3 regions of the Pseudoalteromonas translucida KMM 520 genome follow, and region 1 is predicted to be linked to each of the others. Evidence: predicted binding sites of a transcription regulator. Region 1 holds the regulator's gene; each other region holds the start of a gene.
The links. The regulator ArgR, encoded in region 1, controls arginine synthesis, uptake and breakdown. The targets are predictions, from matches to a motif close to ANTGAATANNTATTCANT.
Positions count from the first base shown of each region.

Region 1 (4,291 bases):
GAGATTTTAGCGGCACTTAAACAAACGAATGCACTTGAATTTACGATGCAAAAGGCCGAACTTGAAGCCGACAAAGCCATTGCTTGCTTAGACTTTTTAGCTGAGTCTGAATATAAACAAGCACTTGTGAGCCTTGCCCGTATTGCAGTTGATCGCGATCACTAACTTTACTGTCTTTATGTGTAGCTAACCTGGATGCAGGTTAATTAAATTCCGAGCAATAAAAAAGCCTGCAAACGCAGGCTTTTTTGTCACTTGATTTTGGCTATTACGCCATGAAATCAACACCTTCTTTGATGTCTTTTTTCAGTGTTTCAAGCATGTCATTTTTTGCTTTTGTTTCAAATGCGCTTAGTTCGCCGTAAGAAAGAATTTCTTCTACGCCGTTTTTACCTAAACGTACTGGGTGTGCAAAGTACTCTGCATCGCCATTTTCAACAGCAACGTATGCGTAATCTACAACGTCTTCACCCTGTAGGCCTTTAACTAAAGACATACAAAAACGAGCTGCAGCTGCACCCATTGATAAAGTAGCTGAACCGCCACCCGCTTTAGCATTTACAACTTCAGTACCCGCATTTTGGATACGTGGAGTAAGTGCTGCAACTTCCTCATCAGTAAAGCTCACGCCTTCAACTTGAGAAAGTAGTGGTAAAATAGTAGTACCTGAGTGGCCACCAATTACAGGAACTTTAACAGTTGCTACGTCTACGCCTTTAAGTTCAGCAACAAATGCTTCTGAACGAATAACGTCAAGCGTAGTAATACCAAATACGCGTTTAGCGTCGTAAGTACCTGCTTTTTTAAATACTTCAGCAACAATTGGTACCGTGCCGTTTACTGGGTTAGTAATAATACCTACTAACGCTTTAGGACAACTTGCAACTATGCCTTCTGCTAACGTTTTGATGATACCAGCATTTACATTAAATAAATCTGCACGATCCATACCTGGCTTACGTGGCATGCCAGCAGGAATAAGTACGATATCAGCATCTTTAAGCGCTTCATTTAACGCATCAGCGCCAAAGCCAGCTACTTTAACCGCTGTAGGGATATGAGATAGATCAACCGCAACACCTGGAACTACTGGTGCAACATCATATAGTGATAATTCAGAACCAGCTGGTAAGCCTGTTTTTAATAATAAAGACAACGCTTGACCGATACCGCCTGCAGCACCTAATACAGCAACTTTCATTGGAATTCTCCGTGATTTGAGGTAGGAAATATTTATGGCTCTAAGATAAAGAAATTAGCGACTAAAAACAAATTTATCCTGCCTATTTTCGTAATATTTTAGACCATAGTTGTAAAAACATTTGGCCTGAACACAGTAAACTGGCAAGTTAAATAAACAACTGCTGCATAATTATTCGTTTTTGTGTAGAATTTGCGGCATGGATAATAAAAAGCAAATAAAAACTATGCAACCACAAGACAAACAGGAAGCGTTAGTAAAAGCATTTAAAGCGCTTTTAAAAGAAGAGAACTTTGGCTCTCAAGGCGATATAGTAGATTCGTTAAAAGAGCAAGGTTTTGACAATATAAGCCAAAGCAAAGTGTCGCGCATGCTTAGTAAATTTGGCGCGGTACGAACGCGTAATGCCAAACAAGAAATGGTGTATTGCTTGCCTGCAGAAATGGGCGTACCCACAGCAAAAAGTCCGTTGCGTCAGCTTGTTATTGATATAATGCATAACGAAATGATGATTATTATCCGTACCAGTCCAGGCGCGGCTCAGCTCATTGCGCGTTTACTTGACTCATTAGGTAAAGCCGATGGCGTGTTAGGTACTATAGCCGGCGACGACACTATTTTTATTGCCCCAGCTAAAATATCTGAAATAGACTTAACCCTAGAGCGGGTACGTATTTTATTTGATACGGTTTAGTATTTGAAAACACGCGTTATAACTGTTTTAAAAACCCAACTGACGGTGCAAAAAACGCAGACCCCATATCGGCTTGAGTAAAATCAAGCCAATGATCATAGCACTCCCCCTCACCTAAACGACTTTTTAATACCTGTTCAAATGCGGTTCCACTGGCCGAGCAAGTAATTGACAACATTCCTTGCTCGTAAACATCGCCATAAGGCATGCCTTGATTAAGTAATATTGGTTGGCCTTGCTCATCTTGTAATTCACTGCGCTGTGCATGGCTGGTTTCAAGCGCTGGAGTTATAAGGGTGTTATCTAAGCGAGTGCGACCTATTATTTGCTCTTGTTCATCTAGCGATAGATGCTGCCATACGCTTAGATCGTGCTTATAACGTTGCACATGGATATAACTGCCTTGATCCTCAAAGCTACCAGGTTTATTTATTAACGCCGTTGCCCGCTTTTGTCGGCCATGCGGCATTTTTCCACCATAAATAAAGCCATTAAAATCGCGACCATCTAAAAATCTAAAATTACGAATTTGTTCCACCAACTCTACGTCTGGCGCAAATAACTTTAAAATTTGCAGCGCAAATAAATGATTAACGTCTTCGCGGTCTGAACGTATTTGCACAAACAAATCACACGGCTGCACGCTCATTGCGTGCTCATTATGATTTATATTAGGAAAGCTTTGTAGTTCACTGGGGATATACTCTGGCAAAATATGCGGCCAATATTGCGCACCAATAGCCACCATACAAGAAAGCATAGATTCAGAAAACTGATCGCTAAACTCTTCCTCAATAGCGCTTACTTGCTTGAGTTTTGTACGTAATGACTCATCTTGGCCATCAAACACATTAAAAAATAAATGCAAACCGTGTAAGTTTGCTTCAGCACAAATCCCTGATTGCGCTTGTGCCATTGTTATTCCTTAGCTTATAAATAGATAAACACAGCGAATAACAAATTAATTTATGATTCGAAAAAATTCACCGTGTGGGGTTTTATTTTTATTATAACCTGCTCATTTTGAACAAATGACTGGCCATATTGCGCTGCAACTTCTATTTCTTGTTGTGCAATAACTACAGTGTAAACATAAGCCGAACCAATAAAACGACTGCTTAATATGGTGGCGCGTTCACTATGGCTATCTTTTTTACTGTCGCTCATTAGCTCTATTTGATGAGGACGCACATATATTTTTCCTATATTAGCCTGATGCTGGTGCGCAATAACCGACTCCACTAGGCCAAAAGCGGTTTTATATTCAGTTGCTGTTAACACTTCTGCGCTTAAGTATATGCCCTGACCCAGAAACTCTGCAACCTCCTTTGAGCTTGGTTTAGCAAAAAGCTGTTCTGGGGTGCCCTGCTGAGCTATTTTACCCTGATGCATAATAGCCAGTGTATCTGCAAATGCAAAAGCCTCTTCCTTTGAGTGGGTAACAAATACCGCCGACACTTGTTGGGTTTTAATTATGCGGCGAATATCGGCAATTAATTCAAAGCGTACTTGAGTGTCTATATTCGAAAACGGCTCATCAAGTAATAGTAAACTTGGTTTGTAAGCAAGTGCACGTGCAATCGCCACGCGCTGTTGTTGTCCACCCGATAACTGATGCGGATACCTGTCGGCGCAGCCAACTAAATGTACCAGCTTAAGCATTTCATCAACGCGCTGTTGCTTTTGCTCTTTACTCATTTTACTTAAGCCAAAAGCAATATTATGTGCCACGGTTAAATGTGGAAATAACGCATAATCTTGAAACATCATGCCAATATTACGATGCTCTGGCGAGATAAATGTATTGGCGTTACTTACCAGCTTGCCATCGATAAACACGCTTCCTTGTTGCGTTTCTATTAGCCCTGCAATTGCTTTTAGGGTGGTGGTTTTACCACAACCACTGGCACCTAACAAACACACTATTTCGTTTTTACCTATGGTTAAATTTAGCTCGTGAATAACCTTAGTACCGTTATATTGATAGCTCACGCCTTGTAAAATCAAACTACTCATTTAACTACGTTGCTCCATAGAACGGTTAATAAAATACAGGGGGATAAATCCAACCAGCACAATAAATAATGCCGATATAGAAGCCAGCTCTAACTGCTCATCGCTCACATACTGAAACACATGTGTAGCTAAGCTTTCAAAATTAAACGGCCTAAGTAACAAAGCCGTAGGTAGCTCTTTCATGCATTCAATAAACACCAGCAAAGCCGCAGTAAGCAACCCGCGTCTAAGTAAAGGCAAATGCACCAAACGTAACGTATGGCCTTGGCTTTTGCCCATAGATTGGCTTGCCATGTCGAGGGAGGGGCTAATGCGTAAAAAACTCGACTCAATCGCGCCATGTGCTACTGCGTAAAAACGCACTACATAAGCAAAAATAA
Region 1 covers NZ_CP011034.1:3,000,933-3,005,223, forward strand. Annotated here, with positions in the region: gene ispB (octaprenyl diphosphate synthase) at 1-165, shown strand, start outside; gene mdh (malate dehydrogenase) at 269-1,201, opposite strand; gene argR (transcriptional regulator ArgR) at 1,428-1,895, shown strand; gene PTRA_RS13895 (Dyp-type peroxidase) at 1,912-2,811, opposite strand; gene PTRA_RS13900 (ABC transporter ATP-binding protein) at 2,862-3,911, opposite strand; gene PTRA_RS13905 (ABC transporter permease) at 3,912-4,291, opposite strand, start outside.

Region 2 (4,291 bases), 590 kb from region 1:
TCAGCAAATGTTTTATCAGCCCAAGCATAAAATGCTTCGCGCGCTGCGCTAACTGCGGTGTCTACTTGCTCTGCAGTTGCTGAGTTTGCTTGGAAAATAACATTGTTATTGGCCGGGTTTACTGAACTAAATTCGGTTCCTTGGCCTTCTGACCATTGACCATTAATAAATTGTGCAGGATGAGTCATTATACTTTCTCCTAAATTAAATCGTGGTTGCGCTTACGCTATCGCCCGCTTGTAAATACAGTGCATCGGCTACTTGTTGCGTTATTACTATGCTGCTCATGCGCTCATCAAACGTCATAGGTACTACAGTTGCTCTAAAATCTGTAAGCTGTTTGTTGGCTAATAACACCATGGTGTCGCCACTTGGTTCACCTATTTCAACTTTAAAGTGTTTAGCATTACGAATGGTGGCAATGTTATCTACTTTTGCTTCAACTGTGGGGCCGGCATCAAAAATATCGACATACCCATTAAAGGTAAAACCTTCACTTTTTAATAGCTCAATTGCTGGGCGTGTGTTGTCGTGTACTTTACCAATAACAGCTTGCGCATTTTTGCTGAGCAAATTAACGTAAATTGGGTACTTAGGCATTAATTCAGCAATAAATACTTTTTGACCTATGCCTGTTAAATAGTCGGCAGTTGGAAAGTCCATTGAGAAAAAGTGCTCTTCTAGCCATTGCCAAAATGGGCTGCTGCCGTTGTCGTCAGACACACCGCGCATTTCTGCAATGACGGTTTGTGCAAAGCGCTGCTGATGCTGTTTAATAAACATAAAACGCGATTTTGAAAGTAATTTACCGTTACAGTTTTTACGGTATGCGTCTTTCAAAAATAATGTACATAGCTCTGTAGCGCCGGTGTAGTCGTTACAAAGCGTTAAAATATCAACTGCTTTATATACGTTTAGAGTGCGTGAGGAATGAATCACTTTACTTAAATGATAGTGATAAAATGCATCATCTAAGCCAACAGCGGCTTCTATACCTGAGGTGCCAACTACTTCACCGGTTTCGGTGTCCTCTAGTACAAATAAATAACCTTCGTCGCCCGGCTCGGTGGCAGCTTTTGCAAATGAGCTAACTGAATGATCTATTTTCTTTTGCAATAACTTTTCATTATTAGGTAAAGAAGTAAAGCCATGACCCGATTCGTGGGCTATTTTCACTAATGCAGGGTAGTCACTTTGTTGGATTGGGCGAAGGATCATCATAAACCCGCTTACTCCCTTATAATATAACGGTAAATTAAAATTAGAGGGCAAACTAAGTTTGCCCTTAATAGATATTGTTTGGCTATTAAGCGCTTACAACACTGGCTACTGCTTTTTCAAAGCGTGCCATACCTTCGCGAATGTCGGCTTCTGGGATAACTAATGATGGTGTAAAACGAACCACGTCAGCACCGGCAACTAATGACATAAGACCGTGCTCAGTACCTGCCACTAAAAACTCTTTTGCACGACCTTTGTATTGCTCGCTTACTACTGCACCAATTAATAAACCTTGGCCGCGAATTTCGCTAAACACGTGGTATTTATCGTTAATTGCAGTAAGTAGTTGGTTAAATAATGCTGCTTTTGCTGTTACACCAGCAAGTACTTCTGGGGTATTTACAGTATCGAATGCTGCTTCGGCAACGGCACACGCTAATGGGTTACCACCATAAGTAGAACCATGCGTACCTACTTTAAGATGCTGTGCAATTTCAGTTGTGGTGATCATAGCGCCAATAGGAAAGCCGCCGCCCAATGCTTTAGCCGTAGTTAAAATGTCAGGAACAACGTTTAAACCTTGGTATGCGTATAAGTTACCTGTACGGCCAACACCTGTTTGCACTTCATCAAAAATAAGCAGTGCATTATGTTTAGTACATAAATCACGAACGCCTTGTGCAAATTCGTCAGTTGGCGAAACAATACCGCCTTCGCCTTGAAGTGGCTCCATCATAACGGCACATGTTTTGTCGCTAATAAGTGCTTCAAATGCAGCTAGGTCGTTGTAATCACAATGTACAATGTCGCCTGGCTTAGGACCAAAACCATCTGAGTATGCCGCTTGGCCACCAACAGTTACGGTAAAGAATGTACGGCCGTGGAAACCTTTGTTGAATGCGATGATTTGTGACTTTTCTGCGCCAAATTGATCAAGGGCAAAACGACGCGCTAATTTAAGTGCTGCTTCGTTTGCTTCTGCGCCTGAGTTGGCAAAGTAAACTTTTTCGGCAAAGGTTGCATCAACCATTTTTTTAGCTAAGCGTAATGCTGGCTCGTTGGTCATTACATTTGATAGATGCCAAAGCTTTTCGCCTTGCTCTTTTAATGCGCCTACTAATGCAGGGTGACAATGGCCAAGACAGTTAACGGCAATACCACCAGCAAAGTCGATAAACTCTCGACCTTGTTGATCCCATACGCGAGAGCCTTCGCCTCGAACTGGAATTACGCTTGAAGGTGCGTAGTTAGGAACCATTACGTGATCAAATAATTCGCGATTGACTGTCATTTTATTTCCTCTTAATTGTGTACATCACAAAGCCGTAAATAGCTGTGTGGTAACCTGTAGCATATGTGTTTTTTAGCAAACTCAGTATAGCGATATTTGCATAAAAAGGGCTGTGTGGTTCAATTTTCAGACGCTTATTATTTCAGAAAACATTGATTATGTCTCTTCAAAAACTTTCATGTAACCCTTGATAATAAAGGGCTTGAGATATAATTTCATAGATAGTGAATAACTATTTGCTTGCTTTACGCAGCTCGTTTTTAGCCAATAAAGCGCCTGAACAACGAGCGCGCCTAACTTTAAACGGGGAAATGTATTGAAAAGAGATAATAAAAAGTGAATGGATAGTCGCAAAAAAATTAACAAATTTAATCAATTTGAATAGCAAGATTATTAAAATTGCTTGCTTGGAGTGCTTTTAGCTCTTTTTTGGTGAACTTAAAGTACGAAAACCAACTAAGCGTTTCATCCGGTTCAACTAGCTGATGCTGCTTTAGCGTTAAGTACTGAGAGTAACATCGTGCTTTTAACATTACCTGCGTTAAAGGCAGCGCTGTATCGCCTTTTTCTACCCCATTAACAAGCTGCTGCATTACGCTATTAAACGGCAAATACTTAAAGGCCATTTTTTCAATTATTTTAGCGCTAATAGCCAACGACTGTTCGCTCAGTAAGGTGGTTAAAAATAAAGGGTCTGGTTTTAGCTCCAGCAATGCAGTATGTAAGTCTTTATTAGCTGTGGTGCGAGCAAACTGCACTTTTCGCTGCCAAATTTGCTCAAACACTTTTAAATATAAACGCACTAAGGCTATTTGCCCCACGTTTAATAACATTCCTAAAGTAAAGGCATGGCTTGGGTTAACTTCGTTAACTTCAGCAATTTTTTGTGCCGCAATAGCATTCGCCATGGCGCTTTCTTTTAAGCGCCTTTTTAGTAACGAAAAAGGCTCTGTGCTATAAGGCATCCAATGGCGCACTGCAAAAGTTGGCACTACTAGCTGTAAGTTATCTAGGCCAATATAACGCAGCGCTAAAGCAGGGCTATCTACTTTCACAGCGGTATTTTTGCTGCGCTGATTACGATAATAAGGCAAGTTAACTAAAGTAACTAACTCTCTGCCAAGCCAGCTTAGGTCGTTAATTAAGGGCTCTAAACGCCCAACCGATGCGCTTTTTGTGGCTAAAATATCTAACATGGCACATACGTTATCCTCTACACCTATGGTGTTTTGAATAACACTGTCTATATCGCTAAGCTGCTCAGACATCATTTTTTCTATTGCTTTATGTAGTTGCTCGCTCGCTGCTGCACGGTATTTATGATGCGCGGTACTTTTTAGCTTGCGCTTTTGCTGAGCGGCAACCTCTACTTCAAGTAATGTGCGTTGCTTTAGTGGTTCGCCATAGTCCATTTCTAGCGTATGAATAAAGCCAATTTGTTGATGAGCAAAGTTATGACCAAGCAGCAAATCATGTGCTCGTTGATTAAGCATTTTAACAATACGCGGTTGCTGCACTATTTCGGTCATGGCTCTCTGTCTTTAATGTAATGATATTTACTTAATACTATAAGCTTAGAAGCGAGTTAAAAAGTTATCAAGTAACGCTAAACCTTGCTCAGTTAAAATAGCTTCCGGATGAAATTGTACACCTTCAAGTGCCAAGTCTGTATGTAATAATCCCATAATTTCGTCAAACTCACCTTGCTGGGTTTGGGTCCAGGCTGTTACTTGCAACTCTTTAGGCAGCGACTGCGCCTCAACAATTAAAGAATGATAC
Region 2 covers NZ_CP011034.1:202,640-206,930, reverse strand. Annotated here, with positions in the region: gene astD (succinylglutamate-semialdehyde dehydrogenase) at 1-188, opposite strand, end outside; gene astA (arginine N-succinyltransferase) at 205-1,221, opposite strand; gene PTRA_RS00970 (aspartate aminotransferase family protein) at 1,307-2,512, opposite strand; gene PTRA_RS00965 (HDOD domain-containing protein) at 2,881-4,041, opposite strand; gene PTRA_RS00960 (anthranilate synthase component II) at 4,087-4,291, opposite strand, start outside.
Region 2: PTRA_RS00970 (aspartate aminotransferase family protein) is a predicted target of ArgR. The motif match lies at 2,736-2,753, and genes of this name have one in related genera.

Region 3 (4,291 bases), 980 kb from region 1:
TTTATCTTAAAAATATTACCGGCTAAAGGCGCGTTAAGTGTTTCGCCTGATGCAACCGAAGCAGACTGAGGAATGTGTTCTGAGTCTTTTAATGTAACTTCTTTAAGCTCGCCGCCTTGCGCTACTACAACGTCGTAAACTTTACCGTCTACTTTTACGCTGTACTGCTCAGCTTTAACGCTGTTATTATTTGAAGCTGATTTAGAGGGTACTTTATTGCTTTTATCTTCAATAGAAGGTACTGGCTCAAATGCATCTGGATTGTTACGGTTTTTAATAAATTTCAAACCAACCTGTGGGAATAATGCATACGTTAGTACGTCATCAATTTGCTCATCAGCAAGAGTTAAACCTTGCTCTTGTACTTCTTTTAATAACTCAGCCTCAAGCGTTGCAAGCTCAGGTGCAATATTATCTGCAGGACGACACGTAATTACCTCGGCCCCATCAAGCACACGCTCTTGTAGTTCTTTATTCATTGGTGCTGGTGTTAGGCCATATTCACCTTTTAATACGCCAGCTGTTTCTTTCGTAATTGTTTTATAGCGCTCACCCGTTAGTACATTAAGTACCGCTTGAGTGCCTACAATTTGCGACGTTGGTGTAACAAGTGGTAAAAAGCCTAAATCTTCACGTACACGTGGGATCTCAAGTAAAACTTCATTAAGCTTATCTGCTGCGCCTTGCTCTTTAAGCTGGTTTTCCATGTTAGTTAACATGCCACCAGGTACTTGCGCGAGTAAAATACGACCATCAACCCCTTTTAAGCTACCTTCAAATGCCGCATATTTTTTACGTACATCTCTAAAGTAAGCAGCAATTTCTTCAAGGTGATTTAAATCAAGGTCAGTATCACGCTCAGTTCCTTCAACTATCGATACAATCGTTTCTGTTGCGGTGTGTCCGTAAGTCATACTCATAGATGAAATCGCGGTATCAAGCATATCAATGCCTGCATCAATCGCTTTTTGATAAGTAGCAGTACTTAACCCTGTTGTGGCGTGGCACTGCATTGCAATTGGAATAGATACAGTTTCTTTTAGTGCTTTAATTAGTTTTTCAGCATCGTACGGCTTTAATAAACCCGCCATATCTTTAATACAAATTGAATGACAGCCTAAATCTTCCAGCTGCTTAGCTAGCGTTAACCACATATCTAGCGTATGAACTGGGCTTACTGTATAAGAAATAGTCCCTTGGGCATGTGCGCCTACTTTTATAGCCGCTTTAATTGCCGTTTCAAGATTACGCACATCGTTCATTGCATCGAATATACGAAATACATCAACGCCATTTTTATGGGCGCGCTCTACAAATTTTTCTACCACATCGTCAGCATAATGGCGGTAACCTAATAAATTTTGACCGCGTAATAGCATTTGCTGTTTAGTATTTGGCATCGCTTTTTTTAGTGCGCGAATACGCTCCCAAGGATCTTCACCTAAATAACGAATACACGAATCAAACGTAGCCCCGCCCCACGACTCAATAGACCAATAACCTGCATCATCAAGCTTTTTTGCAATCGGTAGCATATCATCAAGGCGCATACGAGTTGCTAACAATGATTGATGCGCGTCACGTAGTACCAGTTCTGTTAATTTTAATTTAGCCATTTAAGTGCTCCTTTAATTATTGTTTGTTTTGTACTGAGCAATGGCAGCACTAATTGCGGCGATGTGCTCATTAGGCACACCTTGTGATTTAAAAGACGGTGTTCTGGCAGGTGTTGCAAGCTCAGGCTCTGCAAAGCGAGATACCAGCCTAGACATAACCGTAACGCAGGTAATTAATAATGACAGAAACACAAACACCCCCACCATACCGGTTAGCATTAAGTTGCTTGCTGTTGTAAGTAAAGCAGCGATATCCATTTTCCTCTCCTATAAAAACATACCGAAATCAAAATAAAAAATCGTTTTACGTAAATAATTATTCACCAAATAATAACAAAAAACAGTACTTTGTCTATAGCCTGTAAATTGGTAAAACCAATTTAAACAAAACTAACATGCTATTAATTAACTTAACACTACAAAAAGGACTAGATACACGCTATTACATAGACAATAAAAATAGTGAATATAAATAAAAGTTATATAGGAGACCTAAAATCCGTTAATAAAGCACTTAAAGTAAAGTGCTAACAATCACATTAATATGAAGCAATTTGACCAATGTCAATTGGTCATACCAAGTGAACTTGTTAATTATTCAATCATTTAAATAGCCACCGTTATTTTTATTACTTATATAGCTGTAAATAATCCCTATTAGTAAAGTTCACAAGCGCTACTAAACTTTACTTATCACTACACAAATAACGCAGTTGTTATTAAGCCCACTATGCTTGCAAATCAAGCGCTGCAATTAAATAGCCCCTAAACTCAGCTCACAAAGGTCAATATGCGTTAACTTCTCTTATAAAAAACTAACATCCATAGTCACTTATATCAGTATGAATAAATTACACAGCAAAGCGTAAAACTTACCATTGAGTGCGCGCCAAAAAAAACAAATAAAAACAAACCATTGATTTAAAAGCAAAAAAACAATGGCACGTAACTCGCATTATATTCATTGAGCAAATTTGATAAACCAAGGAGAATACAATGTTACGCTGGACAATCACTTTTTTAGTAATTGCTTTAATTGCTGCAGTGTTAGGTTTTGGTGGTATAGCAGGCGCCGCAGCGGGTATTGCAAAAATTATATTTTTTATATTTTTAGTACTTTTAGTTATATCTTTAGTATCGGGTGCCCTACGTGGCAAAAAGCCCTAGGTAACAAACTAAAGCTTTAAAACTAATTAAAAATCATTTAAATCAAAATTTACAAGGAATTACATTATGAATTCGACAACTTTAAGAGCAGCACTAATTGGCCTATTCGCAAGTTTATTTATTATGGGTTGTGAAGATAACCATGCAGAAGATGCTGGTGAACGTATTGACGAAGCAGTAACTGACGTGCAAAACAAAGTTGAAGATGCATGTGAAGAAGTAAAAGAAGGTGTAAATGCAGAAGAAACTAACTGTTAATTCTTCTAATTTATTAAAAAAACGGCTCTAAAATGAGCCGTTTTTTTATGCGTGTAATAAAATAACATCTAAACTTAAGATTGGATCAGATAAATAATAAACGCCAAAATCTTTATCTATTATACAGTTATTTATTATATAACTGCGCATTTACTGGTTAGCTTGTTAAAATGCCTATAATTATGTTTTAAGAACTCCTATATGACACTTACAACAACCTATACGCTTGATAAGCCTTATTTTTATGAGTGCTTTGACGAATCAGTTGCACATAGCAAGCGCGCGCAACCAAAATACTTTTTATTGGCACTATTAATAGCTCTCGGATTATTTGGGATTTATGGTTTAGACGATCATTACCTAGGATCTTTTCTGATCATGGTTGCGGTGCTTGAATGTATTGCCTTTTATTATCGCCGACCTTGGTGGGTTACTAGACAAATGCTAAGCAAAGCCTCGGGATCTGAGGTCACCCTTACCTTTGACGAAGAAGGGATTAAATCAAGCAACTTTTATAAAAATACCCAACTACTGTGGTCAGATATTAACGAAGTTATCACCACAGAGCGCGGCATGCTATTAAAAAACAAAAAAGGCATGCAGTATATATCCAAGCATATATTAACTGCCGAAATGCTTAATTTTATACACAAAAAAGCCACTCAGTGAGTGGCTTTTGGCAATAACTCAGTATGTAACTAAGTTATGTACATTGCTGATTAAGCATTGCCAGGTTCAGGGTTAGACTTTTCAGCTTGAATACGCATGTAAATCTCTTCACGATGCACTGAAACGTCTTTTGGTGCGTTAACACCGATTCGAACTTGATTCCCTTTTACACCTAGAACAGTAACGGTTACTTCGTCACCGATCATTAGGGTTTCACCTACTCTACGAGTTAGTATTAGCATTCTTTTGCTCCCTTGTTCCAATAAAATTATAAGATTCCGCTAAAACATTTTAATGAAAATTAGACTAAAAAGTAAGTAAAACCTATCAATCTATTCATTTTCTGTTAAAAATATCTTATGTAATGCACGAACAGCCAACTCTAGGTATTTTTCATCTATTAAAACCGATATTTTAATTTCTGATGTAGACACTAAAATAACGTTAATATTTTCTGCAGCTAATGCATCAAAAAATAAACTAGCAACACCCGAATGTGACTTCATACCCATACCAACAGCAGATACTTTAGCTACTGTTGTTAACCCAAAAATATTTTGTGCTGTTAACTGAGCTTGCTG
Region 3 covers NZ_CP011034.1:593,565-597,855, reverse strand. Annotated here, with positions in the region: gene oadA (sodium-extruding oxaloacetate decarboxylase subunit alpha) at 1-1,616, opposite strand, end outside; gene PTRA_RS02790 (OadG family protein) at 1,629-1,874, opposite strand; gene PTRA_RS18810 (DUF1328 domain-containing protein) at 2,613-2,783, shown strand; gene PTRA_RS02785 (hypothetical protein) at 2,850-3,041, shown strand; gene PTRA_RS02780 (YcxB family protein) at 3,243-3,710, shown strand; gene csrA (carbon storage regulator CsrA) at 3,761-3,952, opposite strand; gene PTRA_RS02770 (aspartate kinase) at 4,043-4,291, opposite strand, start outside.
Region 3: PTRA_RS02790 (OadG family protein) is a predicted target of ArgR. The motif match lies at 1,924-1,941, and genes of this name have one in related genera.